Regions from separate parts of the Thermopolyspora flexuosa genome, predicted to be linked through region 2. Evidence: predicted binding sites of a transcription regulator. Region 2 holds the regulator's gene; each other region holds the start of a gene.
What was found. Region 2 encodes HrcA, which represses chaperone genes, less so after heat shock. Its sites were predicted from a motif close to TTGGCACTCTCNNNNNGAGAGTGCCAA; they were not measured.

Region 1 (9,670 bases), 3.4 Mb from region 2:
AACGACACAAAGGCCGACCGCAGTAGCCCGTGGCGTGGATCAGCCGCGAAGCTCAGCCGCCCGCCCAACGGAAGGAACCGCCGGAAAGCGGTAGTGGACAGTTCGCTTATTTGGACTGGGCCATCTTGCCCCACTGCATCCCGTAGTCACTTTTGGGAAGGATGCCCTTCCCCTCATATGCGACTTTGTACTGAGTCGGGTCCCATTGACCGTCGGTATCCCGTAGTACGGCGGTCAACTCGAAGGGGCGCCCTTTGTTGTCGATGATCAGGGGAACCTTTTGGCCATCGTGGAGTATGTCGGCGAGGAATTTGAACGAACAGTACCTTTGTCTTGTCGTGACGTAGAAGAAGAAAACCACGTCCTCGTCGCGTTTGAGGGAGATGGTCTTCTCGGAGAAGTAGGGCCCCACAAACCTATAGCCCTTCAGTTCCTGGGCGTGCGAAGGGTCCGAGTCCAGGTCGAACCCCAGCCGTATGATGTCCTCCTCCGCGCCGCCGGGAGGATCCCAAAAGATCGTTCCATCGTATGGTGACGAGCACCTCTTGTCGGCGGTGATCTGCATGATACGCACTTGCTTGTCGCTGTTTCCGCGCAGGACGACCTTGAGCTGCATCCGGTCGAGCGGAACGCTCCCGTTCCGCTTGAACCACCCCCTCTGGTCTTGATGGGTGAGTTTGTTCAACTGGGCGAGTTCGGAGTCGCTCAGATCGATTGGTTCGGGTAAGACATGGGTGTTTCCGAGCCCGAATTCCTCCGACTCCATCTCCACAAGGTCGATTGCGACCGGCGGGTTCCCCGCGACTGACGTGGACGGACTGGTGGGTGAGCTCGAAGGCGGCTGCTCTGAATCCTCTGAACCAGGAGTGGGAGTGATGCCCGCCAAATACTCGGCCGCATAACTGATCGCAAACGGCAGGATCACCACCGAGCCGATGATGGCAAGCCGCTTACGCTTTCGAGTATTACGTGCTGTCGCGGCCTTCCGCGGACGACCAGTTCCGGTAGAAGTACGAGATCCGCGTCGCCCCATCCACTCCTCCCGCCGGCTTGGTCTGGGATTGTGATCCTAACTCGTACAGAGATTTCGCGCGATGGTTTGCTTTGCGATGTCACGTGACGGCGATCGGCCCACTCCGCCTGGGAGTGGACGCGAGAAGCCGTTCAAGAAGGAGGGAGCCAAGAGATGGGCCGGCCTAGGTCGTGAGCGGAAAGCCGCTGCCGATCGCGATGAAGTCGCTGGCCGGGATCCGTTGATCGGGTGCGAGCACCCAAAACGACACCCTGGGCCGAAGTGGGTCCGCGACGCCCGTCGTTATTGTGAGACTCAAATGGAGCGGGCGCGTGAGATGGCCGAACGATTCTTGACGCTGCCGCAGCCTCAGCGCCGGGCGTACACTCAAGGGCGGTCGCCAGGGCCGTTGCTCTGATTCTCGGCGACAACGTCGACACCCTGCGCCGGTTGTCCCCCTCACTCATATACGGCCAACGAGGCCTTCGAGCGAGTCCTGCACGACGCGCTCATCAGGAATTCGCCTTGCGGAGCCGAGAACCAACCGACGCGCTGACCTGCTGAGACTTGACCATCGGCTCGACCGCGGTTTCCGGCTGTGCTCGGTCGCCCCTGGCTGAGGTTCTTCCCTCGCCCCTGGTCATCCGTTCAGCCGCGCGATCACTGTCTCGGCCCGGTGCTAGCCGATGTGCGGCAGCCCGGTTCCGGCAAGGTAGTGCCCGATCCGCATGCGCATCGACCGATCCATCGGGTAGTCGCGGACCTGGTCGCGCGGCACCCAGCGGACCTCGCGCGACTCATCGCTCGGCGTCGGGGTCCCGCCGATGGCGCGGGCGGTGACCACGATGGAGAACTCCTGGCGCACCTCGCCGTTGGAGGTGTACAGGATCACGTGACGCGGGTCGGTGTAGATGCCCACCAGCCCGGTGATCTCACACTCGATCCCGGTCTCCTCGCGGGTCTCGCGGATCGCGGCCTGGGGGAGGGATTCGCCCAGGTCGATGGCTCCGCCGGGGACGGCCCAGTTGTCGTTGTCGGACCGGCGGATCAGCAGGATGTCGCCGGCGTCGTTGGTGACCACGACGTTGACCGAGGGGACCAGGCTGTTGGCGGGCGGGGCCGCAGGGTCGTCGTAAAAGTCGATCCTCCGCGCCATGACCACAACCCTAGCCGCAGATCAGTCGACCGGCCGGGCGCCGTCCCAGACGCGTTCGAAGCTGGTGGTGTAGGTGGTCGCCATGTCGCCCCCGGTGACCTTGCGCAGGTGCAGGACGGGGGCTTGGGCGGCGGGCGTGCCGTAGACGTGGGTGTTGACGAACAGCTGGTCGTCGGCCCGGTAGATGGAGTTGTACAGGATCGTGCGGTGAAGCCGGATCTCCACTGACTGCTGGCCGCGGATGGGCCGGTATAACACCAGCGCGTTTCTGATCCGTGCGGCCATCGCCTCGTTGATGCCCTCGTCGGCGCCGCGCTGGGCGACCTCGGGGCAGTCGGGATCGCCGAGCAGGATGCGTACCCGCACGCCGGCGGCGGCCTTGTCCTTGAACAGCCGGACCATGCCCGGGTCCTCGGCGAGGAAGAGCCCGGAGTAGACCAGCACGCCGATCTCCTGCTTGGCCTCAGCGAAGAGCCGTTCCCAGGTGCCGCGTGGTACGGCCCAGCGGTGGGGTAGACGGCGATGATCTCGCTTTGGGAGGCTGCGGCGACCTGCTCGCGGCTGAGCGCGTCGGGCCACAGGTAGGACTCGTCCACGCCGAGGAACGCGGCGACGGCGTACCGGTGGCGGCGGTAGGGTGTGCGTCCCTTGGTGATCCAGCGTTCGACGGTCTTGGGGTCGACTTGAGCGACGGCGGCCAGGTCGGTGAGGGTCACTCCGCGTTCGAGGAGTACGGCGCGCAGTCTCTCGTTGGCCATCTCACCTGTCCGCTTCGGGATGTCAGGGGACGCGCAAACCCTAGCCGTACGTCCTGAACAGTACCAGCCATGTGCTGAGAGCGTTCTCGTCCTCCTCTTGCACCCTCGGTGCGAACAGAGCACCAAGGCAGGGCGGGCGGCAATGTGATCGACAAAGCGCCCCTCTGCAAGGGATCCAGGAGACCTGGCCGGCGGCTGCTCTTGGTCGAATGTGAGTACGCGCAAAAAGGCCCAGGTCAGGGCTGGTATGGGCTGGTCGGAGGAGTGCCCCCGGCAGGATTCGAACCTGCGGCACCCGCTTTAGGAGAGCGGTGCTCTATCCCCTGAGCTACGGAGGCTTGATGGTGTAAGCCTACCGAACTGTGCGGGCTTGGTGTGCCTCATGGGGACGTGGGTCGGGGAAGGGGGTGGTCATCGGGGGTGTGGTGGGTGGCAAAGGTCTGGTAAGCGGTGGGTTCGGTGGGGTGGGGGCTGATTACCGTCACCTGGCATGAGCGAAGGGATGCGAGGGACGGAAGGGCGGGCTCCGGAGCGGGCGGGGTGTCTGCCGAGCGGGGTGGGGCGGCCCTGGGTGCTTGTGGTGGCGATGCTGGTCCCGGCTGCGGTGGGGGGTGCCCTGATGGTCGTGTCCCTGGCCGGGGTTGGGGTGCAGGAGCGGCAGGCGGGGGCGGTTCGGGCCGACGCGGGGGTGGTCGGGGCCGAGCCGCGGAGGCAGCCGTCGTTCGCCATGCCGGAGGTGGTGTACGGCCGGGCGGTGGTGAAGGTCTCGAGGGCCGGAGAGCGGCGACGGCCGGAGGCGGCCGGGCCGCGGAAGGCGCCGGCGAGGTCGGGGGTGGGGTCGCGGCCGGAGCAGGGTGAGCGGGAGCGCGGGCCTGTGCGGCTGCGGGGTGAGCGGACGCCGGTGCCGGCGGTGATGCAGCGCGGGCGGGTGGTGGAGCCCGGCGGCAAGGCGCGGGAGCGGAAGCGGGAGAAGAACGCGGAGGAGTGTCCGCCGGGGGAGCGTGGGCGTGGGGAGGTCGGTGAGAGGCGCGTCGGGGCCGGTGGGAAGCGCGCGCAGCGCGCACAGGTCGGTGGCAAGCCTGTGGAAACCGGCGGGAAGGGCGTGCAGGCCGGTGATGAGCCCGCGCAGGGCGGTGGCAAGGTCGCGCAGGTCGGGGAGAGGCCTGTGGAGGCCGGTGAGCGGGTGAAAGGGCAGGAAGGGGCGGCGCCGCTGTTGCGGCTGCGGATCCTGGCCACGGAGGCCGAATAGCCGAATAACGGGCATTCCCGTAAAACTGCTCACGTTGGGGGCGTGGGTGTGTTTCACTCTTAGGCGGCCGGTGGCGCTGGTGGGCAGGGCCCTGGCCGTCTTGCGGTGTGGACTGCGTGGCGTGATGTGGCCGGATGTGCGGCGCCGGGGCTGACCGGTATGGCCCTGGCGGCGTGTGAGGTCGTCGCGTACTGCTGCGACTGAGACTCACGAAATCATCCTTCTCGGTACATACCGGTCGTGGAGAGTTCCCGTCGGGGGCTCGTTTCCCTGTAGTAACGTGCCTTGCGGTTCGGATCGCGAGTTGGCAAACGGAGGAGTCGGACGTGGCATCTCCTCGGTCAGCGGGGCTGATCGCGGTCGTCATGGTGGTGACTTCGCTCGTTGGAGAGGCCTCCTCGGCGAAGGCCGAGGCCCGCGTCGCGATCGGGGCCACGAACGAGGCGGGGACCGAGCGGCAGGGGGCGGACAAGGAGCCGACCACGCTGCTCGAGCTTCGGCGGCAGGCGCAGAAGGCCACCGCGGACATCGAGGCGGCCACGAAGGCGCTGGTCAATCGGCAGAAGGCGCTGGAGGAGTCGCAGAAGAAGCTCGCGGCCAAGCTCAACCAGCTCCAGGAGGCGAACCGGGAGCTCGCCAAGATGCGGGAGCCGTTGGCCGAGCTGGTGCAGTCGCTCTACCAGGTGCCGACGATCGGCGGCCTGTCCACCTTCATGTCGGGTAACGAGCAGGCCAGCCTGCGGGCGATGAGCGACGCCACGCACCTCGTCGCCGCCAGGAACCAGGTACTCGAAGAGAGCGGGAAAGCGTTCCAAGAGCGGGAGCGGCTCGCGGCCGAGGCGCAGGAGCTGCGGGCGGCGAACCTGCTGCAGGAGGCGCAGCTCAACGCCGAGATCGACACGCTGCGGAAGCGGTCGCAGAAGCTGGTGAAGAACCTCACCGCGGCGCTGCAGAAGGCCGGCGTACGGCTCAACAAGCAGGCCAGGACGACGGGGTGCAATCCCTCGCTGGTGCCGACCGCCGCCCAGTACCCCAACGGTCTGCTGCCGCAGGCCTATCTCTGCCCGCTGCCGAACACCAAGGGGCACCAGCTGCGGGCGGACGCGGCGATCGCGTTCGCCGCGATGAACGAGGCGTACCGTAAGCGGTTCGGCAGGCCGCTGTGCGTCACCTCGAGCTACCGCAGCCTCGGGGCGCAGCAGGCCGTCTACTACCAGCGGCCCGGCCTCGCGGCGATCCCCGGGAAGAGCAACCACGGGTTCGGGCTCGCGGTCGATTTGTGTGGGGGTGTGGAGGTTTTCCGGTCGCCGCAGTTCAACTGGATGGAGGCCAACGGCAAGAAGTTCGGGTTCATCCACCCCGACTGGGCGTACCGGAGTCCTTTCGAGCCCTGGCATTGGGAGTACGACCCCGAGCTTGGTGCGAAGCTCTGAAGTCGGGCTTCTGCTTCTCCTCTCTTCTCCGTTCTTCTCCTCTTCCTCCTCCGCTGCGCTGCTCTTTCGCGCGCTCGGGTGAGGGGCGTGTGTCTCCGTGCGGCTTCCCGCCGAGCGGCTTGGGGTGAAGGTGCTCGGATGCACCGGTCATCGGCGGGGGCGGATCGCCACGGAGAGGCGGCCGGTCGATTGGGCGAGGGCCAGGTGGGCGGCCTGGGCCGGGGTGGTGGCGAGGACGACGAGGGCTCCGGTGCCGCTGTCGCCGGTGGGGGTGGTGATGACGCGGACGTTCTGGGCCACCGGGAGAGCGGCGGTGGGGCGGTCGGTCAGGTCCGTCGGGGCGCTGAGGACGTCGATCGTGTCGCCGGGGGAGAGGAGCTTGGCGGCGTCGGCGTCGGCGATGCGGACCGGGGTGGCGAGCAGGTGAGTGCCGTAACCGGCCAGCAGGCCGGGGCCGAGGAGGCGGGCGTCGGTCAAGGGCTCGCCCGCGCGCATGGGGGAGGCGAGGACGCGGCCGGTCACCTGGGCGCCGGGGCGGAGGACGCCCGCGGGGAGCACGTCGGGTGGGAAGCGTGCGGAGGTGACGTCCGCGGCGGTGAGCGGGCCGCCCGGGAGGTCGCGGGCCGCCACGAGGATCTCCACGCCCGGGGCGGGGCGGACCGAGATGAGGGCGCAGGCCATCGCGGTGGCGGCGAGCAGGGCGGCGATTGGGCGACGTCGCCGGGCGAGGAGACGACGCAAGGTGTGCATGGTCGTTCGTGACTCCTGAGGCGGGGTCGGGGCGTCGGCATCGATCGGTGGTCGGTACGGCTGCGCGGTTCGGCCGTGGACCCGGTCGCGGGCACGACCTGGCTGGGCATGGTGCGCAGCCGGGGTTGGGTCTGGTACCGCTGCCGTCCTGCCGCCGCGCCGGTCGCGGGGGGCGAGGCGGCAGGGGCAGGTCGGTCTCGTCACGCCAGGGTGTGGGGGATGGGCGCGCCAAGGTGGCAGGTGCCGGCTCGGGTTGTGGCCGGTGCCGTCCGCCGAGGGGCGTGGCGGGTCGTCGGCGGGCTCGGCGGCCGGCCGGTCAGTGGCTGGCCGGATGGACGGTCGCCGGGCTAGGGGAGCTCGAAGGGGAGTTTGATGCCGTCGAGGGCGTGGCCGCAGGGGCAGGTGCGTTCCTCGGGGAGGGCCTCGACGACCTTCGCCACCAGGGAGCGCATGCGTTCGATGTTGGCGGCGAAGAAGGCGAAGACCTCCTCCTGGCTCACGCCCTCGCCCACCTCCACGCCGGCGTCGTGGTCGGTCACGAGGGAGAGGGAGGTGTAGCAGAGGGCGAGCTCGCGGGCGAGGACCGCCTCGGGGTGGCCGGTCATGCCGACGATGGTCCAGCCGTTGCTCGCGAACCACTGGGACTCGGCGCGGGTGGAGAAGCGGGGGCCCTCGATGACGACGAGGGTGCCGCCGTCCACGGTGGGCCAGCCCTCGGCGCGGGCGACGGAGACCGCGGCGGCGCGGCCGGCCGGGCAGTAGGGGTCGGCGAAGGTGACGTGTACGGCTCCACCTTCGTCGTAGTAGGTCTGGGGGCGGCCGGAGGTGCGGTCGACCAGCTGGTCGGGGATGACGAGGGTGCCGGGGCCGTACTCCTGGCGGAGGGAGCCCACGGCGCTGGGGGCGAGGACCTGGCGTACGCCGAGGGAGCGCAGGGCCCACAGGTTCGCCCGGTAGGGGATGCGGTGCGGGGGATAGCGGTGGCCCCTGCCGTGGCGGGGGAGGAAGGCCACGGTCCGGGAGCCGATGCGGCCCACGGTGATGACGTCGCTTGGGGGGCCGTAGGGGGTGTCGACCTGGAGCTCCTCGGCCTCGTCGAGCAGGGAGTAGAAGCCGGAGCCTCCGATGACGGCGATGTCCGCGCGAGTGACCATGGCGCCGACACTAACGAATGCGGTGGCTCGTGCGGATCCGGGTGGGGTGGTCCTGTGGATAACTCCGCACGGGTGGGCACGGCCTGTGGATGGAGGGCCGCGCACCTGTGGACAAAGTCCCGGGCAGGGCTCGTCGGCAGGGCGTTACGTGAGTGACTCCGTCGGCCCGAGGCCGGGTCCTGCCGTTTTGGGTCGCGTTTACCGCACGGTTGACGGAATCAGGGTGCCGGTACGGCGAGCCGAATCAACCGGTAAAACCGCGTGAATCGGGGTGGGATTTGGCATTGCGAAGGCGTACGAGCCGGGTCGCCGAGATCGAAGGGCCGTTTCCGCCGGCCGTTCTGCCGCGGCGCGGCGCCGACGACGGCATGGGGAAAGGGCTTGGGCGGAGACCGTCAACGCCCTTTGCACGCGATGGCGTTTTCCCCGCAATCCGTAAAGGCGTGCGTGAAGCTTTCGCGGGCCGTACGCGATGGCGACCCGGCCCGTACGCGCCGTTGCGTCGGGGAAAGGGAGAATCCACCACCCGGCGGCAGGTCGTCCCTCGATGCGCCGTTGTGGCCGGATATGCCGCAGGCCGCGCCGATGGGTCGTGACCGACGTGGCCGAGGACGCCGTGCGGCCACTTGGTGCGGCACCGCACCAGGTCACGGTCGTGGCCGCGAAACGCACGGGGCGTCCGAATGCTCGCCACCTCGCACGTGCGCCGGAGACCGGCCTGCCACGGGCCGACGGCGAAGTCCGGGGTCGGGTGCGGTGGCGGGAACGGCGGCGGAAGGCCTGGGGACGATGTGGGGATCGTCCGGGCTGTGGCCGCAGGCCCGGCTTGGGCCCTGTGGGGCCGGGCAAACCGGGCCGGGTACGGAGTGCCGAGCGGCGACGCCCGGGCGACGCCTGTATCCGCTTGCGGGCGGAGGAGTGGCCGCGCTCAGCGGGATGCGGTCGGCTCAGGCGGCCGAGGTCGACGCGGTGCTGCTCGTGCTGTCGGACTTGCTGCTGCTGTCGGACGAAGAGGAGCTCGAGGTGCTCTTGCTCCCGTTCGAGCTCGACGAGGACGACGAGGACGAGCCGTTCGACGAGCGGTTGTCCGTGCGGTAGAAGCCGGAGCCCTTGAAGACGATGCCGACCGGCGAGAAGACCTTGCGCAGCCGTCCCTTGCAGCTCGGGCACTCGGTCAGCGGGTCGTCGGTGAACTTCTGGACGACCTCGAGCTGCTCGGAGCAGGCGGTACAGGCGTACTGGTAGGTGGGCACGCACTCCTCCTCAATGGCTCACACCGACTGGCACTCTGACGGTGCGACTGCTAATGGTACGGCTCGGACTAGCATAAATGCCACTCAGGTCCGGTCTAGCCCGCTTGACCAGCGCCTTCGCATCGCACGGCCCCGTGCGCCGCCGACCCGCCGCACCACCGCGGCACGGTCGCCAACACCGTCCGCCCCCTACCACACGGCGATCCCTCCCCGGTACGGCACAGCCGCCTTGGCGCCTGCCAAGGCGTGACGCAGGCCACGGTAAAGGCCGCAGGCGGCAGCCTCAGTCCCCCCGCTCGCCGTACCACCCGGCAAGCTTGCCGCTGCGGCTCACGGCCCGCAGGCGGCGCTCCACGGCCTCCCGACACGCGGCCGTGGCGACCACGAGAAGCTGGTCCCCGGTGAGCAGCCGGGTGCTCGGCTCGGGCACGAAGGCGCGGCCCTGGCGCACGATCATGGTGACCGCGGCGTCGCTGGGCAGCCGCAGCTCGAAGATCTCCACGCCGTCGAGCCGGGAGCCGGGCGGCACGGTGACCTGGAGCAGCTCGGACTTGAGCTCCTCCAGCGGCGCGGCCTCCACGTCGAGGTCGTGGGCCTCGCCGGGATCGGTGACCTTGAGCAGCCGGGCGGCGAGCGGCAGCGTGGGCCCCTGGACCAGGGTGAAGACGATCACGATGACGAAGACCTCGTTGAAGATCGTCTTCGCTCCGGGCACCCCGGCCGCCCACGGGATGGTGGCGAGCACGATCGGCACCGCGCCGCGCAGCCCGGCCCACGACAGGAACGCCTGCTCCCGCCACGGGATGGCGCCGATCCGGGCGACCCGGGCGAGCAGCGCCGAGGCCACCACCGAGGCCGGCCGCGCCACCAGGATCAGCGCGAACCCGGCCACCAGCCCGGGGACG
Region 2 (9,670 bases):
CCGCAGCCTAGCCACGCCCGGCCCTGGGAGTCGAATCGAAGTTCTCACTTTCGGTAGTCAACCGAATCCTATAGGTAATAGCGTGGTCTCCGGTGCCCTCCCATCCCCGAGTTCCACGGGCGGGGGCCACCGGGTACCGAGGGGGGTCTTCCCGGCGCCATGGCCGGGCGGGACGGCGTCCCAGCCGGGTGACCCGCGAGCGGCACCGGCCGGGCCTTGCCACGGCCCGTGATCGAACGTCACTTTACCGCGACACACAGTGAGGTTGAGTCAGTGGCCATTCGGGGGCGGCCGCCCGCCTTATCACATCCGCAGCGTCTCCAGGAACGGGCAGGTCAATGGCACGTCTGATCAGGATGCCGCGCACCATCCGCGCGAGGCTCACGTGGATCCTCGCCATCCCGTCGACCCTGCTGCTGGGGGTGACCGGGCTCGAGGTGGCGGCGCGGTACGAGGCGCGCTCCGGCGCGCATTCCGCGGCGCGCCAGGTCGAGCTGGTGCGCGCCGCACAGGAGCTCGCGCACGAGCTGCAGCGGGAACGGGGGCTCACCGTGGGGCTGCTCGGCGGCGAGTTCCGCTTCCGGGGGGAGCTCGCCGCGCAGCGGCGGCGGGTGGACGAGAGCCGCGCGGCCCTCGGGCCGCTGCTCGCCGACCCGGCACGGCGGGGGGTGCCGCGGCTGCGGGACGCGCTCGACCGGCTCGGCGACCTCGGCGCGGTGCGCGCCACCGCCGACGCCCGGCAGTCGACCCGGCAGGACGCCTACGCCTTCTACACCACCGCGATCGAGGCGATCGACGACGCCCTGTACGACCCCGACGCGGGCGGCGGCGACCCGGCGCTCCGGCGCGACCTGGTGGCGCTGTGGACGCTCGGCCGCGCCCAGGAGGCCGCCGCGCAGGAGCGGGACACCCTCACCGGCGTGCTCGCCGCGCACGGGTTCACGCCGGAGGAGTACGTGCGGTTCATCGAGGTGCGCGCGGCCAAGTCCGACGGGCTCGCCCGGTTCGGCCGCGTCGCCTCGGCCGCGCACGCGGGCGCGGTGAGCGCGGCCCGGCAGTCGCGGGCGGCGACCACGATGGGGGCGATCGGGCTGCGCGCGGCCGCCTCGCCGCGCGGCCGGAACCTCACCGTCGCGCCCCGCGAGTGGTGGGAGGCGGCCGACGCGTTCGTGGCCGACCTGCGCGAGGTACGGCGGGCCGTGGGCGAGCAGGCCGCCGCCCGCGCCCGGAGCGCCGAGGCGCGGGCCGGTCGCGAGCTCGTCGTGCTCGCCGTACTCGGGGGCGTGCTGCTGCTCGCCACCCTGCTGCTCGGCCTGGTGACCGCGCGCTCGATCCTGCGCCCGCTGCGCCGGCTCACCGAGGAGGCCGACGAGATCGCCGAGCGCCGGCTCCCCGAGGCGGTGGCGCGGGTCCAGGCGACCGCGAACCCCGAGGACGCGGTCCCGGCCGAGGAGCCCGCCGCCGACGGGCGGCAGGACGAGTTCGCCGCGGTGGCCCGGTCGCTCGCCAAGGTGCACCGGACCGCGCTGCGGCTCGCGGCCGAGCAGGCGGTGCTGCGCCGGAACACCGCCGAGTCGCTGGCGCACCTCGGCCGCCGCAGCCAGACCCTGGTGCGCCGCCAGCTCGACTTCATCGGCGCCCTGGAACGGGACGAGTCCGATCCGGCGGTGCTGGCGAACCTGTTCGAGCTCGACCATCTCGCCACCCGGATGCGGCGCAACGCCGAGAGCCTGCTCGTCCTCGTGGGCGAGCGGCTGCCCCGCCCGGCGGCCGAGCCGGTGGCGATGAGCGAGGTGCTGCGCTCGGCGCTGGCCGAGGTGGAGGACTACCGGCGGGTCGTGCTGCGCCGCGTGGACCACGACGTGGTGCGCGGCGAGGTGGTCGCCGAGGTGGCGCACCTGCTCGCCGAACTGATCGAGAACGCCCTGGTCTTCTCGCCGCAGGACCAGGACGTGGAGATCCAGGCGAAGTGCGACGCGACCGAGTACCACATCGCGATCGTCGACCAGGGCGTGGGCATGAGCCCCGAGGAGCTCGCGGCGGCCAACGCGCGGCTGCGGGGCGAGCAGAGCTTCCTCTCCTCCCCCACCCGGCGGCTCGGGCTCTACATCGTGGGGCGGCTCGCCGAACGGCTCGGCATCCGGGTGTGGCTGCACGACTCGCCGCTGGCCGGCATCACCGCCCGGGTCGTGCTCCCGGCCGACCTGCTCGTGCGCAACGGCGCGGCGGGCGCGCCCGCGCCTGCGGCGGCCCGCGCCGGGCGGATGGTGGACGTGCCGATCCCGTCCGGGCCCGGCGCCACCCCGCGCGCGACGGACGCCGCCCGCCCGGCCGCCGAGGCCACGGAGCGGGAGACCGCGCCCGCGGGCGTGGCCGCGGCGGCGCCCGAACCCGGCCCGGCCGCCGCGCCGGACGAGGCGGCCGCACCGGTCGCGCCGCACGCGAACGGCGCCACGGCCGAGATGGTGGCGGTGGTGCCGGTGCCCGAACCGGCCGAACCGCCCTCCCCGGGCGCGCTGCCGCCGACGCTGCCCACGACTCCCGCGCCCGCCGTCCCGCGGCCCGCCGGAGCCGCCGAGGCCACGGCGCCGGTCACGGCCGCCGCGGCCGCCGCGGCCGCCGCGGAACCGGCCCTGGCGCCGTCCGCGGAGCCCGCGGCGCCACCGTCCGGGCCGCGTCCGAGGGCGGACGCGGCGGCGCACAACGGCTCCCGCCCTGCCCCCGTCCCGCCGGTGATGCCGACCCCGATCCCGCTGCACGTGAAGCCGCCCTACCTGCTCTCCGGGCAGTCGTCCGCGGGCGCGGCCAGGTCCAACGGGCACGCGGCGGGGGACGGCGCCGACCGGGAGGCCGGGCGGAACGGCGTGCCGGACGGGGCGGCGCGCCGGACGCCGCGCGACGAACCCGGGCACGGCGCCGACGCCCGGGAGCCGGAGAGCCCGGTCGAGCGGGTCCGGTCGATGCTCAACGACTACCGGGCGGGGACGCGCCCGCCGGGCGCCTAGGTGGGCGTGTGCCGGAAGGAGCGGTGACCACGACGGGAGGCGCGGCGGGGTTCCGCGCCTCCCCGTTCGCCCGGATCCGGGCGTTCCACCGCACGCGCGGGCGGGCATGGGCTTGCACATTTCAGCCGATTGGCCGCGGAATACGGCGATCGGCCCTCCCACGGCGCCGCGTACCGGTACGGTGACGTTGGGGTGGGCTCGTCACGAGCCGAACGCATCGGGGGTCCTACCGATCCGGCCGTTCCTGACGGGGGCACGCTCGTGCGCGTTCGCCGGGCGTTTCCGTGCCAGGTGGGCCGGGCGGTTGCCGACACAGAGCGGGGCGGGGTGGACGACTGCGATGAACGACGGCTGGAACGAGTGGGGTCCGCGGGTCCCCGACCCGCGCACGACCGGCTCAGGTCACGCGGGTGCCGCCGAACCGGCCGGTAATCCGCGTCCGGCCGTGCCCCCGCAGGCCCGGCCGCCGCACGGTGACCTGCTCGGCGGCCCGTCCCAGGGCCACCGCATCGCGCCCGGGCAGGCCCTGGCCGGCCATCGGCCGCCGGAGGGGGCCCTGCCCGCGCCGCCTCCCGCCTGGTCCGGCCAGGTCGGCGCGGCGTGCCCGCTGCCCCAGACCGGGAACGGCCCGTACGGCGGGCCGGGCAGCGGCGGGACCGGCCCTTCCGCGCACTTCCCCGGCCCGCAGGCCCAGGGCGGCGACCACGCGGCCGTGCCGCCGCAGGCCCGGTTCGCCCCGCCGGAGACGGGCCGTCACCTGCTCGGCCCGCACGTCTCCCCGGCGGCCCAGGCGGATCCGGCCTCCGCGGACCGTCACGCCACGCGCCCGGCGCTCCAGGTGTCCGAGCCGCCGCCGGGCCGGCTCGCCGTACCGCAGACCGGGTACCACGTCGTGCGGTTCCACCCGCAGACCACCCGGGCCGGGCACGACCGGCCGGACGCCGTGCCGGGCCGCCACGCCGCCCGCCCGCCGCTCGGCGCCGGTCCGGGCCGGTTGCCGGAGGAGATGACGGACCGCCCGCTGCGGTGGGGTGACGAGCGCATCCTGCGGCGGCTGGCCGACCAGGGGTTCGGCTGGGGGTACGACCCGGGCGCGCACCGGCCGCGGTACGGCCAGGAGCCGCCCTCGCGCGGCGGCGAGCCGTACCCGTTCGACGACGAGGCGATGGACGGCCCCTCGATGAAGGTGAGCGCGTCCGGGGAGATCGCCCGCCCGTTCGTCACCACGTCCCGGCGCACCCGGCCGCTGGAGGAGCGGCTGCGCATGGAGACCCTGCTGTCCTCGACCCCGGCCGCGCTCGAGGCCCCGCTCGCCTACGAGCACGCGCACATCGTCGAGCTGTGCCGCAGCCCGCAGTCAGTCGCGGAGATCGCCGCCGGGCTGCGGCTTCCGGTCGGGGTGGCGCGTGAGCTCATCGCCGACCTGGTGACCGAGCGGTTCCTGATCATCCACGCCCAGGTCGTCCTCGGCAAACGCCCGCCGCGGCAGCTCCTGGAACGTATCCGGGCCGGGGTCCGGGCGCTCTGAGCCGCACCGGCGCGCGGCCGGGCACGACGGCACGCCGTACCCCGGGCCGTTACCGGCGGCGGTGAACGGTTCGACCGTGACGACGGGGCGGCGCGCTCCGATCGGGCGTGACAGAGCCGCCGGCGCGCACCGCGCGGACCCGGCCGGGACGTGGGCGTGGTCGCGACGTGCTCAGGCCGTCATCGGCCGCGCCACAGATCTCTTCAACGACCGTTGAACGCGTCCCGGAGGCGGGAGAAGAAGCCCTGCTGGCCGGGGGCGAACTTGCCGGGCGGGTGCTCCTCGCCGCGCAGCTTGGCGAGCTGCCGGAGCAGCTCCTCCTGCTGGGAGTCGAGGCGGGTGGGGGTCTCGACGTTGACGTGGATGAGCAGGTCGCCCCGGCCGGTCTCGTTGAGGTGCGGCACGCCGCGCCCGTACAGCGGGATGATCTGGCCGGACTGGGTGCCGGGGCGGATGTCGACCTCCTCGGGGCCGTCGAGCGTGTCGATCACCAGGGTGGTGCCGAGGGCGGCCGCGGTCATCGGCAGGTGCACGGTGCAGTGCAGGTCGTCGCCGCGCCGCTCGAAGATCGGGTGCGGCCGCTCGACGATCTCCAGGAACAGGTCGCCGGGCGGGCCACCGCCGGGCCCGACCTCGCCCTCGCCGGCGAGCTGGATGTGCGTGCCGTCCTCGACGCCGGCCGGGATCCGCACCTTGATCGTACGGCGGGTGCGCACCCGGCCGTCGCCGGCGCACTCCTGGCAGGGGTGCCGGATGATGGTGCCGTAGCCGCCGCACTGGGGGCACGGCCGCGTCGTCATGACCTGGCCCAGGAACGAGCGGGTGACCTGGGAGACCTCGCCCCGCCCGTTGCACATGTCGCAGGTGTCGGGGTGGGTTCCCGGCGACGTGCCGGAGCCCTGGCAGACGTCGCAGAGGACCGCGGTGTCGACCACGAGCTCCTGGGTCGTGCCGAACGCCGTCTCGGTCAGGTCCAGCTCCACCCGGATGGTGTGGTTCCGGCCGCGGCGTGCCCGGGTGCGCGGGCCCCGCGAGGCGGTGCCGGTGCCGAAGAAGGCGTCCATGATGTCGCTGAACGGGAAGCCCGCACCGAACCCGGTGGCCGTGCCGCCCGCCGTGGCGCCGGAGCCGAACGGATCCGCGCCAAGGTCGTACATCTTGCGCTTGTTGGCGTCCGAGAGCACCTCGTACGCCTGGTTGATCTCCTTGAAGCGCTCGGCGGTCGCCGGATCCGGGTTCACGTCGGGATGCAGCTCGCGCGCGAGCCTCCGGTACGCCTTCTTGATCTCCTCTTGGCTGGCGTCGCGACGCACCCCGAGGATGGCGTAGTAATCCTTCGCCACTTAAGACCCCGCCAGAATCTGACCGACGTAGCGCGCCACCGTGCGCACCGCACCCATCGTCACCGGATAATCCATTCGCGTCGGGCCCAGCACCCCGAGCCGGGCGAGTTCCTTGTCGCCGGAGCCGTACCCGGCGGCCACGAACGACATGCCCTTCAACCCCGTGTACGGGTTCTCCGAGCCTATCCGCACCGTCAGGGAGGAGGGGTCGTTCGACGGCTCGCTGAGCAGGCGCATGAGGACCACCTGCTCCTCGAGCGCCTCCAGCACCTCGCGCAGGCTGACCGAGAAGTCGGCCGCGGCGAGGTTCGCGGTGCCGGCCATCACGATTTTCTCATCGTTGCGGTCCACGAGGGTCTCAAGGAGAGCCGAAAGAATCGTGGCCGCGACCGAACGGTCCTCCGGCGGCAGGTGCTCGGGGAGGTCCTGCACGGTGTCGGGCACGTTGCTCAGACCGCAGCCGTCGAGGCAGGCGTTGAGCATCGCCCGCAGGTGCGCGATGCGGTCCTCCTTCACCGGGTCGGGCAGCTCGATCACGCGCTGCTCCACGCGGCCGGTGTTGGTGATGAGGACGAGCATCACGCGGCGGTCGGTGAGCGGGACGATCTCCACGTGGCGCACCGTGGACTTGGTGAGCGACGGGTACTGCACCACGGCCACCTGCCGGGTGAGCTGGGCCAGCAGCCGGACCGTACGGCGCAGCACGTCGTCGAGGTCGACCGCGCCGGCCAGGAAGGTCTCGATCGCCCGTCGCTCGGCCGCCGACAGCGGCTTGATCTGCGACAGCCGGTCCACGAAGAGCCGGTAGCCCTTGTCGGTCGGCACCCGCCCGGCGCTGGTGTGGGGCTGGGTGATGTACCCCTGCTCCTCCAGCACCGCCATGTCGTTACGGATCGTGGCGGGGGAGACGCCGAGGTTGTGCCGCTCCGCGATCGCCTTGGATCCGACTGGCTCGTTGGTGGACACGTAATCTTCGACTATGGCGCGCAGAACCGCCAGCTTGCGGTCATCGAGCAACGTGTTCACCTCCCGGCCGCCCCGGTGTCGTGTAACAACACCTTGCTTGGCACTCAGTGTTCCCGAGTGCCAAGTGTACGGCTCCCATCTCTCAGGTGCGATAACTCATTCTGGCGGGTGGGAAGGCTCCCGCCCGATTCCGCCGTGACGGTACCGCGACGGTCGTGTCGACGGTCCGTTCCGCGGCCGAACGGGCACCAAATCGGTATCGAAACACCGGGTCGAGGGCCGGTGCGGCCGGGGAGGGAAACCGTCACACTCGGATTATGAGCCAGTCGAACGACCCCCGGCCGGAGGGGCAGGCCCCCGGCCCTCAAGGGTACGGCGGCCCGCCGCCCGGTCCCGCGTCCGGCCCGGCCCCGCAGCCCCCGCAGCCGGGCCCGCCCCCCGGGTCACCGTACGGCCCGCCGCCCGGTTCCCCGCCCGGCTTCCCGTCGCAGCCCGGTTCCCCGCACGGCTCGGCCCCCGGGCCGCAGCAGGTTCCGCCGCCCGGCGCGCACCACGCCCCGCCGTACCCGCCGCCGTCCCCCGGCGCTCCCCCGCCCGGCTACGGTCCGCCGCCGGGCGGCCCCGGGGCGCCGCCCCCGCCGCCCGCCGCCGTCGGGCCGCGGCGCGTGTGGATCCTGCTGGCCTGGCTCGCCTTCGTGGCGAGCGTGGTCCTCGGGTTCATGGGCGTGTTCTCCACGGTGGAGTCGGTCGGCGAGGAGGCGGCCCCGCCGCGGCACTTCCGCAGCGGCGAGCCCGCCACCTTCGAGGCCTCCCCCGAGGACCGGCCGGTGCTGTACGCCTCGACCAGCCGGCCGGTGAACTTCGTCTGCGAGGCGACGACCGCCTCCGGCCAGGGCGTCCCGCTCACCAAGCCCGGCTACACGATGACGTTCACCGCGGGCGGCCGGGTGTGGGAGCACGTCTTCGACATCGGCGTCACCCAGCCGGGCACCTACCGGATCGTCTGCGAGGCCCCCGCCTCCTCCGACGTGGTCTTCGGCGTGGGCAAGCAGTTCACCAGCGACCAGGCCGCGAGCACCGTGGGCGGCGTCCTGCTGTGGTTCGCGCTGATGTTCGTCACGTTCGCGGTGGCCGTCGTGGTCACGGTGCTCGTGCTGGTGCGCCGCAGCCGGGCGCGGCGGCGGCTCGCCGGGCCGTGGCCACCGTACGGCGGGCGGTGACACCGGCCGTCGCAAGGCGGCGATGACGCCGTGATTTGCTAGCGTGCCCTGCCATGTACGAGGACGTGCTCTCCGGCCGGCGGCGCCGTTTCGCCCGGGAGCCCATCCCGGAGGTGCCGGCCGAGCCCGGGCTGGTGGTGGAGGACGCCGCGGGCGACTTCTGCGGCGCGGTGGTCGCCTGCGACAAGCACGGGGTCACCCTGGAGGACCGCTTCGGGCGGCGGCGGGTCTTCCCGCTGGAGCGCGGGGCGTTCCTCCTCGAGGGCAGACCGGTCACCCTGGTACGGCCCGGCACCCGGCCGGCGGGCGCCCCGGCGCGGCCGCGGCGCAGCGCGTCGGGCTCGATCGTGGTGGAGGGCCTGCGGGCGCGGGTCGCCAAGGAGAGCCGCATCTACGTGGAGGGCGTGCACGACGCCGAGCTCGTGGAGAAGATCTGGGGCCACGATCTGCGGGTCGAGGGGGTCGTCGTCGAGTACCTCGAGGGCATCGACGATCTGCCGCGGATCGTGGCCGAGTTCGGCCCGGGGCCGGGGCGCCGCCTCGGCGTGCTCGTCGACCACCTCGTGCCCGGCTCGAAGGAGAGCCGCATCGCCGAGCAGGTGGCCTCGCCGTACGTGCTCGTGGTGGGGCACCCGTTCGTGGACATCTGGCAGGCGGTGAAGCCGTCGGTGCTCGGCATCCCGGCCTGGCCGGAGGTGCCGAAGGGGGTGCCGTGGAAGGAGGGGGTGCTCGCGGCGCTCGGCTGGCGCATGGACCCGGGCGAGGCGTGGCGGCACATCCTGGGGCGGGTCACCCACTTCACGGACCTGGAGCCGGAGCTGCTCGGCCGGGTGGAGGAGCTGATCGACTTCGTGAGCCCGCCGCCCGCCGAGTGACCCGCTCAGGCGAGGTCGCGGATGAGCGCGTCGGCGAGCAGCCTGCCGCGCAGCGTGAGCACGGCCCGGCCGGCGCGGAACGGCCCGGGGTCGAGCAGCCCGTCGGCGAGCGCGCGGGCCACGGCCGGGCGGGCCTGCGGGCGGATCTCGTCGAGCGGGTGGCCGGTGGCGAGGCGGAGCTGGAGCATGAGCCGCTCGACGGCGCGGTCCTCGGCGGTGAGCACCTCGCGGGCGTGCCCGGGCGACTCCCCGGCGGCGATGCGGCTCGCGTACGCGGCCGGGTGCTTCACGTTCCACCAGCGCACCCCGCCGACGTGGCTGTGCGCGCCCGGGCCGACGCCCCACCAGTCGCCGCCGGTCCAGTAGAGCAGGTTGTGGCGGCACCGCGCCTCGGGCGAGCGGGCCCAGTTGGAGATCTCGTACCAGGCGTATCCGGCCTCGCCGAGCATGGCGTCGGCGATGAGGTAGCGGTCGGCGGCGACGTCGTCGTCGGGCGCGGGCAGCTCGCCCCGGCGGATGCGGGCGGCGAGCCGGGTGCCGTCCTCGACGATGAGCGCGTAGGCCGAGATGTGGTCGGGCCCCGCCTCGATCGCGGCGGCGAGCGTGGCCCGCCAGTCGTCGTCGGTCTCCCCCGGCGTGCCGTAGATGAGGTCGAGGTTGACGTGTTCGAACCCGGCTGCGCGCGCCTCCCGGGCGGCCGCGGCGGCCCGGCCGGGGGTGTGCCGCCGGTCGA
Region 3 (9,670 bases), on a different contig from region 2:
GATCGCCTCGGACTTCGACGGCACGCTCTCGCCGATCGTGGCCGACCCGGCCGCGGCGTACATCCACCCCGACGCCCCGGCGGTGCTCGCCGGGCTCGCCCGCACGGTCGCGGGCGTGGTGATCGTCACCGGCCGTCCCGCCGCGCAGGCGATCGAGCTGGGCCGCCCGCCGGGTGGCGAGGTGGGGCTCGCCGACGTGCCGGGGCTCGTGGTGCTCGGCCAGTACGGCGTGGAGCGCTGGGAGGACGGCCAGGTCACCGCGCCGCCCCCGCCGCCCGGCCTCGACCGGGTGCGGGCCGCGCTGCCCGGGCTCGCCGCGGGCTTCCCGGGCGCGCGCATCGAGGACAAGGGCCGGGCGCTCGCCCTGCACACCCGCGGCTGCGCCGACCCGCAGGGGGCGCTGCAGGCGCTCGCCGACCCGGTGGCGAAGCTCGCCGCGGAGACCGGCCTGCACGTGGAGCCCGGCCGCATGGTGCTCGAGCTGCGCCCGCCGGGCATGGACAAGGGCGTGGCGCTGTCGGCGTTCCTCGCCGAGCGCGGCGCCCGCTCGGTGCTGTTCGCCGGTGACGACCTCGGCGACCTCGCCGCGTTCGACGCGGTGCACCGCGGCCCGGTCCCGGGCGTGGCGGTGTGCAGCGGCTCGGCCGAGGTGACCGCGCTGCGCGACAAGGCCGACATCGTGGTCGACGGCCCGGCCGGGGTCGTCGGCCTGCTGCGCGCCCTCGCCGCCGCCCTGGCCGCCCGCTGACGCGCCGCCGTACGGCACGGCCCTCCGTCAGGCGAGCGCGGCGAGCTGCTCGGCGAGCCACTGCCGGGGCGGCAGCGCGGTGGCGGCCGCGGCGAGCCGGCGGCCGCGCTTGAGCCGCTCGTCCTCGGGCATGGCGAGCGCCTCGTGCAGCGCCGCGGCCGTGCCGGACACGTCGTACGGGTTGACCATGATCGCGTCCGGGCCGAGCTCGGCGGCGGCGCCCGCCTCGCGGGAGAGCACGAGCACGCACCGCGGCGACAGGATCGGCCCCTCCTTGGCCACCAGGTTCATGCCGTCCCGGATCGGGTTGACGAGCAGCACGTCGGCGAGCCGGTACGCGGCGAGCGACCGCGGATAGTCGTCGTGCACGTCGAGGATGATCGGCTCCCAGTCCTCGGTGGCGTACTCGTCCTCGATCTGCTTGGCGCAGCGCATCACCGCCGCGGTGTACTCGCGGTACTCGGGCAGGTCGTGCCGCGAGGGGTAGGCGAACGCCAGGTGCACCACCCGGCCGTGCCACTCCGGGTGGTCGTGCAGGAACTCCCGGTAGGCGAGCAGGCCGCGCACGATGTTCTTCGACGGCTCGGTCCGGTCGACGCGCACGATCAGCCGCCGGTCCCCGACCGCCTCCCGGATCGCGTGCAGCCGCGCCTCGACGTCCGGCTCGCCCGCCCGGGCGAGCAGCGCGCCGCCGTCCACCCCGAGCGGGTGCACGCCGATGCGCGTGGTGCGGCCCTCGTGGCGGACCGTGCGCGCCACCCGGTCCACGTCCGCGCCGAGCACCGCCTCGCAGCAGTCCATGAACGCGTTCGCCCAGCGCGCGGTGAGGAAGCCCGCGTGGTCCGCGCCGAGGATGCCGGCGAGCACCTCGCACGCCACGTCGTCGGGGAGCAGGGTGAAATATTCAGGCGGCGCCCACGGGGTGTGGGAGAAGTGCGCCACCCGCAGGTCGGGCCGCAGGGCGCGGAGCATCGCCGGGGTGAGCGTGAGGTGGTAGTCCTGCACCAGCACGCGCGCGCCGTGCGCGGCCTCCTCGGCGAGCGCCGCGGCGAACATCGCGTTGTAGTCCTGGTACGACTCCCACTCGCGGCGGAACCGCGCCCCGAACGACGGGGTGTTCGGGGTGTCGTAGAGCAGGTGGTGGACGAACCACAGCGTGGAGTTCGCCACGTCGTTGTAGGCGCGGTGGAACGTGGCCGGGGGGATGTCGAGCATGCGCAGCGGCCCGGTCGGATGCCCGGCGAGGTCGAGCCGCCCGCCCGGGGCCGCCCGCGCCGCGCCGCGGTCCCCGTCGGTGAGCGCGGCGCAGATCCACAGCGGCGGGTCGTCGTCCCCGAGCTGGGAGAGCCCGGAGACCAGGCCGCCGCCGCCGCGCCGCATGGTGAGCCCGCCGTCCGCGGACGGGGTGAACGAAACCGGCCCCCGGTTGGAGGCGACCAGGACCGTGTGCATCGTCCTGTGCATCGTCCGCTCCACTCGCTCGTGCCCCTCGCCGGCGGCTCCCCAAGCAAGCAGGCTAACCAAAGACGACCCGCGCCAATAGGATGACGGCGCGACGAGGCGCGCGATCACACGCCGATGGGAGTCTGCGAGATGGCGCTGGACGAGACGACCGAACACCTTGCCCGGGCGGCCGCGCGAGGGGATCAGCGTTCGCTCGGCGAACTGCTCGCCCGCATCGAGCCGGACGTGCTCCGGCACTGTCAGCGGCTGCTGCCGTACCCGCAGGACGCGGAGGAGGCGAGCCAGGACGCGCTGCTCGCGGTGGCCCGCAACATCGGGCGCTTCGAGGGCCGGGCGAAGTTCAGCACCTGGCTGCACATCGTGACCGCGAACTGCGCCCGCACCACCTACCGCAGCCTCAAGCGCCGGGCCTCCGAGCAGGCCGGGGAGCTGCCCGAGCAGCGGCCGGACCCGCACCGGGTGAGCGTGATCGCGGGCTCCCGGCTCGACCTGCTCGACGCGATGGAGGCGCTCGAGGCCGACAAGCCCGAACTCGCCCAGGCGCTGGTGTTACGGGACATCTGCCAGCTCGACTACGCCGAGGTCGCCGACCAGCTCGGCATCCCGCTCGGCACCGCCAAGTCCCGCATCCACCAGGCCCGCAAGTACGTGCAGTCCATGCTCGGCGAGGCGTACGGCTGAGCCGCCCGCGCGCCGGGCCGCGCCGCGGCCGGGCACGCCCGCGGCCGGTCACACTGTGTAATCGACCCCGGCGGGCGCACGGCGGCGCATCTCGACACGTGAGACACCCCATCGGCGCGGCGAGACCCCGTTGTACAGTCTTTATCGAGACCGGTGTGGTCTGGGCCGCACAGTGTGGTGTTGTCCGGTTGATTGCTGGTTTCCCCCGATCGTGGGCGGCAGGTGACGCCGATCACCGAGGGTGACCGCCCTGATCGATTCGCTCCGCGGAGGTCTCCGCGGGTACAACTGAAGACGCTCATCCAGAGGGGTGGAGGGACCGGCCCGATGAAGCCCCGGCAACCCTCCCGGTGCACTTCTCGCGAATCGCGAGGCCGCCCGGGACAGGTGCCAATTCCGGCCCACGGCCAAGGTGGTCGTGGGTGAAGATGAGGAGAAAGGCCTCGCTTTCATGGCGCTTGCAAGCACGGAATCCGTCAGCACGTCCACGTCCACGTCCTACGACTTCGGCCCGGCCGTCGGCCTCTCCTGTCGCGAATGCGGAGCCCTGTACGATCTGGGGCCCAATTTCGCGTGTATCGAGTGTTTCGGGCCACTCGAGGTGGCCTACCCCTGGAGCACCGGCCGCGAGCTCGCCGCCGACCAGGTCGGGGAGGCGCTGCGGGCGAGGATCGAGAGCGGGCCGGGCAGCATCTGGCGGTACGCCCCGCTGCTGCCGGTGCCGGCCGACGTGGCGACCAAGCCCAACCTCGCGCCGGGCTGGACGAAGCTGGTGAAGGCCGACAACCTCGCCAAGGAACTCGGGCTGCGCAGCCTGCACGTGAAGGACGACTCGGGCAACCCGACGCACTCCTTCAAGGACCGGGTCGTGGCGATCGCGCTCGAGGCGGCCCGCACCTTCGGGTTCCACACCCTGTCGTGCTCCTCGACCGGCAACCTCGCCGGCGCCGTCACCGCGGCCGCCGCGCGCGCCGGGCTCGACGCCTGCGTGTTCATCCCGGCGGGCCTGGAGGAGGCCAAGATCGTGATGGCCTCCGTGTACGGCAAGCGGCTGGTGGCGATCGAGGGCACCTACGACGACGTCAACCGGTTCTGCTCGGAGCTGATCGGCGACCCGATCGGCGAGAAGTGGGGGTTCGTCAACGTCAACCTGCGCCCCTACTACGCCGAGGGCTCCAAGACGCTCGCCTACGAGATCGCCGAGCAGCTCGGCTGGCGGCTGCCGGACAACGTGGTGATCCCGGTGGCCTCCGGCTCCCAGCTCACCAAGATCGACAAGGGCTTCCAGGAGCTGATCAAGCTGGGGCTCGTCGAGGAGAAGCCCTACAGGATCTTCGGCGCCCAGGCCGCGGGCTGCGCCCCGGTCTCGGCCGCGTTCAAGGCCGGCCACGACGTGGTCCGGCCGGTGCGGCCGGACACGATCGCCAAGTCGCTGGCGATCGGCAACCCGGCCGACGGGCCGTACGTGCTCGACATCGCCCGCCGTACCGGGGGCGCGGTCGAGGACGTGACCGACGAGGAGATCGTCGACGCCGTGCACCTGCTCGCCCGCACCGAGGGCATCTTCGCCGAGACCGCGGGCGGGGTCACCGTGGGCGTGCTGCGCAAGCTCGTCGCGGACGGCCGGATCGATCCCGACGCGGAGACGGTGGTGCTCAACACCGGGGACGGCCTCAAGACGCTCGACGCGGTGTCGGCCGGCGCCCGGCCCACCGCCACGATCCGCCCGTCGCTCGACGCGTACCGCGCCGCCTTCCCGGACAATTCCTGAAAGGTTTGCAATTATGGCTGTCTCAGTGCGGATTCCGACGATTCTCCGTACCTACACGCAGGGTGCCGCCGAGGTCACGGGCGAGGGCGCCACGCTTCGCGAGGTGCTGCAGAAGCTCGACGCGGACTACCCGGGGATCGGCGCCCGAATTCTGGATGACCAGGGCAGGATTCGCCGTTTTGTCAACGTCTATGTGGGCGAGGAGGACGTGCGTTTCGCCGACGGCCTCGACACCGCGACGCCCGACGGATCGTTGATCTCGATTATCCCGGCCGTGGCCGGCGGCTGACGCCCGGCGACGGCGTCGGTACGGCACGCGTCGTGGCGATACCTCGGTGTCGCCGGCGATACCGGCGCGTGCGAAACCGCACCGACGCCGGACCGGGCCGGTGAGGGATGACGCCCGCGTGCGGACGCCGCAACGCGGGCGTCTCGGCTTTTGTTCGCCCACGGCGTACGCTCGCTATCGCCGCCGAAGTTTGCGAAACGGGATACAAAATACGAATTCGCGGAGAGTTTCCGGTGTGCCGGGTGCAAATCGGTACGCCGGGCGGGAACGCCAAGCGTGAGTTTTGCGGTTGACTCTGTTGCCCCACGGCATGCCACAGGTATCGTCGAATGCGATCGACGCGTTCGGGAGGTTTCCCCGGCTTCCCGGATCGTCGGTCATGGGCCTCGCGGTGAAATGGGCGAGGTTCTGGCCCAGCAAGAGGAGTCGGAAAGTGGCGCAGGGCACCGTCAAGTGGTTCAACGCGGAGAAGGGCTACGGCTTCATCGCGGTAGACGGTGGTAAGGATGTTTTCGTCCATTACTCCGCGATCCTGATGGACGGGTACAAGTCGCTCGAGCAGGGGCAGCGGGTCGAGTTCGAGATCACGCAGGGCCAGAAGGGTCCGCAGGCCGAATCGGTGCGGCCGTTCTGACGCGAACTCACGACACGGCAAGGGCTCGGTCCCGCGGCGGCGACCGAGCCCTTTTGGGTCCCTCCGCAGGTGCGTCACAGGGCGTCGCGTCAAGGTGCGGGCAAAGGTGCTTGAGAGCCCTTTTGAGCGGCCTTTCGGGCACATATCTCCAGGTCGCAGGGCTTGCGCTTGCACTCGCGGGGGTAGAGTGCTAGACAGTTCGTTGGCACTCTCCTGTCGAGAGTGACAACCGGATCGAGGCGATGGGGCCTTGCCGAACCGCGCGAGTGGGGTCGCGGCCGAGGCAGGACCATGCCGTCGCGGGCGTCGGCTCGATCCGCTGCAAGCCACCCTCTGTCTGGGAGGTCTCAGCCTTATGGCAGCCAAGATGATCGCGTTTGACGAGGACGCCCGGCGCGGTCTCGAGCGCGGTATGAACCAGCTCGCCGACGCCGTGAAGGTGACGCTCGGCCCGAAGGGCCGCAACGTCGTGCTGGAGAAGAAGTGGGGTGCCCCCACGATCACCAACGACGGCGTGTCGATCGCCAAGGAGATCGAGCTCGAGGACCCCTGGGAGAAGATCGGCGCCGAGCTGGTGAAGGAGGTCGCCAAGAAGACGGACGACGTCGCGGGCGACGGCACCACCACCGCCACCGTGCTCGCCCAGGCCCTGGTACGCGAGGGTCTGCGGAACGTTGCCGCCGGTGCGAACCCGATGGCGCTGAAGCGCGGCATCGAGGCCGCCGTTGAGCGCGTGAGCGAAGAGCTTTCCAAGATCGCCAAGGACGTCGAGACCAAGGAGCAGATCGCCTCCACGGCCTCCATCTCCGCCGGCGACACCCAGATCGGCGAGATGATCGCCGAGGCGATGGACAAGGTCGGCAAGGAAGGCGTCATCACCGTCGAGGAGAGCAACACCTTCGGCCTCGAGCTCGAGCTCACCGAGGGTATGCGCTTCGACAAGGGTCTGATCTCGATGTACTTCGTGACGGACCCCGAGCGCATGGAGGCGGTCCTTGAGGACCCCTACGTCCTCGTGGTGAACGGCAAGATCTCGGCGAACAAGGACCTGCTGCCGCTGCTCGACAAGGTCGTGCAGGCCGGCAAGCCGCTGCTGATCATCGCCGAGGACGTCGAGGGCGAGGCCCTCGCCACCCTGGTCGTCAACAAGATCCGCGGCCTGTTCAAGTCCGTCGCGGTCAAGGCCCCGGGCTTCGGCGACCGCCGCAAGGCCATGCTCGGCGACATCGCCACCCTCACCGGTGGCCAGGTCATCAGCGAGGAGCTGGGTCTCAAGCTCGAGAACACCACCCTCGACATGCTCGGCCGCGCCCGCAAGGTCGTCGTCACCAAGGACGAGACCACGATCGTCGACGGTGCCGGTGACCCGCAGGAGATCGCGGGCCGCGTGAACCAGATCCGCGCCGAGATCGAGAAGACCGACTCCGACTACGACCGCGAGAAGCTGCAGGAGCGGCTCGCCAAGCTCGCCGGTGGCGTCGCCGTCATCAAGGCCGGTGCGGCCACCGAGGTCGAGCTCAAGGAGCGCAAGCACCGCATCGAGGACGCCGTCCGCAACGCGAAGGCGGCCGTCGAGGAGGGCATCGTCCCGGGTGGTGGCGTCGCCCTGCTCCAGGCCGGTGCCAAGGCCTTCGACAAGCTGGAGCTCTCCGGCGACGAGGCCACCGGTGCCCAGATCGTCAAGAAGGCCCTTGAGGAGCCGCTGAAGCAGATCGCCATCAACGCCGGCCTCGAGGGCGGCGTCGTGGTGGAGAAGGTCCGCAGCCTGCCGGCGGGCCAGGGCCTCAACGCCGCGACCGGCGAGTACGTCGACATGTTCGAGGCGGGCATCATCGACCCGGCCAAGGTGACCCGGTCGGCGCTGCAGAACGCCGCCTCGATCGCGGCCCTCTTCCTCACCACCGAGGCCGTCATCGCCGAGAAGCCGGAGAAGGAGAAGGCCGCGGCCACCCCGGGTGGCGGCGACATGGACTTCTGAGTCCCTTCCATCTCCCGATCAGCACCCATCGGGCAAAGGGGGCGGTCCGCACGGGCCGCCCCTTTCCTGTTGCCCGGGACGGCCCTCGGCGGGCCCGGGGGGTACGGCACGCCGCGGCGGCCTGCGGGCTAGACCGCGAGCGGCGCGGGCAGCGGGCGGGTGTGCAGCACGGTGAGCGAGGTGACCGCCCGGGTGAGCACGACGTAGAGCCGGGTGAGGCCGCGCGGCTCGGCCTCGGCGATCTCGGCGGGCTCGACCACGATCACGTGGTCGTACTCCAGACCCTTGGCGAGCGTGGCGGGCACGACCACGACCCGGCCGTCGGCGCCGCCGTCCGGGCCGAGCGGCGCGTACGGCACGCCGTCGAGCGCCGCGCACACGGCGGGCACGGCCGCGTCGGCGGCGATGACGCCGATCGAGCCCTCGCGGGCGAGCGCGGCCCGCACCGCGTCCGGCAGCGCCTCGGCGAGCATGGCGGCCGGCCGTACCGTGAGCGATCCGGCGCCGGGGCGCAGCGAGCGCGGCGCGGCGAGGCCGGGGGCGATCGCGGGGAGCAGGCGGGCGGCGAAGTCGAGCACCTCCCGGGGCACCCGGAAGCCCACGACCAGCTCGGTGACCTCGCCGCCGGCGACGCCGAGGTGGCCGAGCACCTCCTGCCAGGACCGGGCCGACCAGGGCGTGGTGCCCTGCGCGAGGTCGCCGAGCACGGTCGCCGACCCGGCGCGGCACCGCCGCCCGATGGCGCGCAGCTGCATCGGCGAGAGGTCCTGGGCCTCGTCCACCACGATGTGGGCGAGCGACGGGGTGCGCTCGATGAGGTCGGCGAGCTCGTCGAGCAGCGCCGCGTCCGCGGCCGTCCACCGGGCGGACCGCGCCGACCGGTACGGCCTGCGCCACAGCAGCCGCTCCCGCTCGGCCGCGGTGAGGTCGTTCCGTGCCGCGGCGGCGAGGAAGTCCGGGTCGGAGTAGAGGCGGAACAGCACCTGCTGCGGGGTGAGCCTCGGCCAGATGCGGTCGAGCAGCCGCCTGACCGGCTGGGACCGGGCGACCGCGTCCTGCACCCGGTCGTCGGGGGCCTCGCCGCGGCGCTCCATGCGGACGAGCACCTCGTGGGCGAGCCGCTGGGCCAGGGCGGCGCGGCCGGGGCCGTACCGGCCGGTGCCGCGCAGCGAGGCGACGATCTCGCTCACCTCGTAATCGGCGACCCGGTAGCGGCTCGCGCCCTTGGTGTAGACGAGCCCCTCCTCCGGTTTGGTGACGTGCGCCCACAGCGCGCGGCGGAGCACCGCGGCCATGCGCGCGTCGCCCTTGATCGCCGCGGTCTCCGGGTCCTCGTCGGCGACGTTCCCGGTGGCGCCGAGCAGGTCGGCCACGGTGGTCTGCTCCACGGTGACCTCGCCGAGCGCGGGCAGCACCGCGGAGATATAGCCGAGGAAGGCCCGGTTCGGGCCGACGATCAGCACCCCGTCGCGCTGCAGCCGCTCGCGGTGGGTGAACAGCAGGTAGGCGGCGCGGTGCAGGCCGACCGCGGTCTTCCCGGTGCCGGGCGCGCCCTGCACGCAGACGGTGCGGCCGAGGTCGCGGCGGACGATCTCGTCCTGGTCGGGCTGGATGGTGGCGACGATGTCGCGCATCGGGCCGGTGCGGGGCCGCTCGATCTCCTCGGTGAGGATGCGCGAGGTGCCGAGGGGCTCGCCGCGGTCGAGGTGCTCGTCCTCGTACGCGGTGAGTTCCCCGCCGCGGTGGCCGAACCGGCGGCGCAGCCGTACCCCCATCGGGTCGGCGGGCCCGGCCTGGTAGAACGCCCGGGAGACCGGCGCCCGCCAGTCGATCACGAGCGGGCGGCCGGAGCCGTCGTGCACGTGCCGCCGGCCGACGTGGATCGTGTGCGGCAGGTCGTCGTCGGCCGATCGGTCGAGGCGGCCGAAGAACAGCGGGGTGTCCGGGAGGTCGGCGAGGGCGGCGATGCGCTGGTCGAGGGCGTGCCGCAGGATCTCCTGGGACACCCAGTCGCCCGCGGCGTCGGGGGAGAGGGACTCGGCGTGTTCGCGCATGGCGCGCAGCGCCGCCCGGGCGGCGGCGAGGTGGGCGCGTTCGGCGGCGAG

Region 1: a site for HrcA is predicted at 8,793-8,819, ahead of FHX40_RS00905 (FmdB family zinc ribbon protein). Genes of this name have one in related genera too.
Region 3: a site for HrcA is predicted at 5,790-5,816, ahead of groL (chaperonin GroEL). Genes of this name have one in related genera too.

Annotation. Positions count from the first base shown of each region.
Region 1 covers NZ_VFPQ01000001.1:195,291-204,960, forward strand. Annotated here, with positions in the region: gene FHX40_RS00865 (hypothetical protein) at 107-928, opposite strand; gene FHX40_RS00870 (NUDIX hydrolase) at 1,692-2,168, opposite strand; gene FHX40_RS26150 (hypothetical protein) at 2,190-2,612, opposite strand; tRNA gene FHX40_RS00880 (tRNA-Arg) at 3,192-3,264, opposite strand; gene FHX40_RS00885 (hypothetical protein) at 3,507-4,175, shown strand; gene FHX40_RS00890 (D-alanyl-D-alanine carboxypeptidase family protein) at 4,502-5,608, shown strand; gene cpaB (Flp pilus assembly protein CpaB) at 5,756-6,358, opposite strand; gene FHX40_RS00900 (S-methyl-5'-thioadenosine phosphorylase) at 6,706-7,512, opposite strand; gene FHX40_RS00905 (FmdB family zinc ribbon protein) at 8,460-8,765, opposite strand; gene FHX40_RS00910 (potassium/proton antiporter) at 9,049-9,670, opposite strand, start outside.
Region 2 covers NZ_VFPQ01000001.1:3,546,484-3,556,153, forward strand. Annotated here, with positions in the region: gene FHX40_RS15075 (sensor histidine kinase) at 339-3,005, shown strand; gene FHX40_RS15080 (DUF742 domain-containing protein) at 3,451-4,533, shown strand; gene dnaJ (molecular chaperone DnaJ) at 4,737-5,876, opposite strand; gene hrcA (heat-inducible transcriptional repressor HrcA) at 5,877-6,893, opposite strand; gene FHX40_RS15095 (hypothetical protein) at 7,160-8,062, shown strand; gene FHX40_RS15100 (DUF3097 domain-containing protein) at 8,116-8,937, shown strand; gene hemW (radical SAM family heme chaperone HemW) at 8,943-9,670, opposite strand, start outside.
Region 3 covers NZ_VFPQ01000003.1:19,497-29,166, forward strand. Annotated here, with positions in the region: gene otsB (trehalose-phosphatase) at 1-748, shown strand, start outside; gene FHX40_RS24760 (alpha,alpha-trehalose-phosphate synthase (UDP-forming)) at 776-2,200, opposite strand; gene FHX40_RS24765 (RNA polymerase sigma factor) at 2,342-2,893, shown strand; SAM riboswitch class I at 3,189-3,328, shown strand; gene thrC (threonine synthase) at 3,345-4,664, shown strand; gene FHX40_RS24775 (MoaD/ThiS family protein) at 4,678-4,953, shown strand; gene FHX40_RS24780 (cold-shock protein) at 5,387-5,587, shown strand; gene groL (chaperonin GroEL) at 5,943-7,565, shown strand; gene FHX40_RS24790 (HelD family protein) at 7,694-9,670, opposite strand, start outside.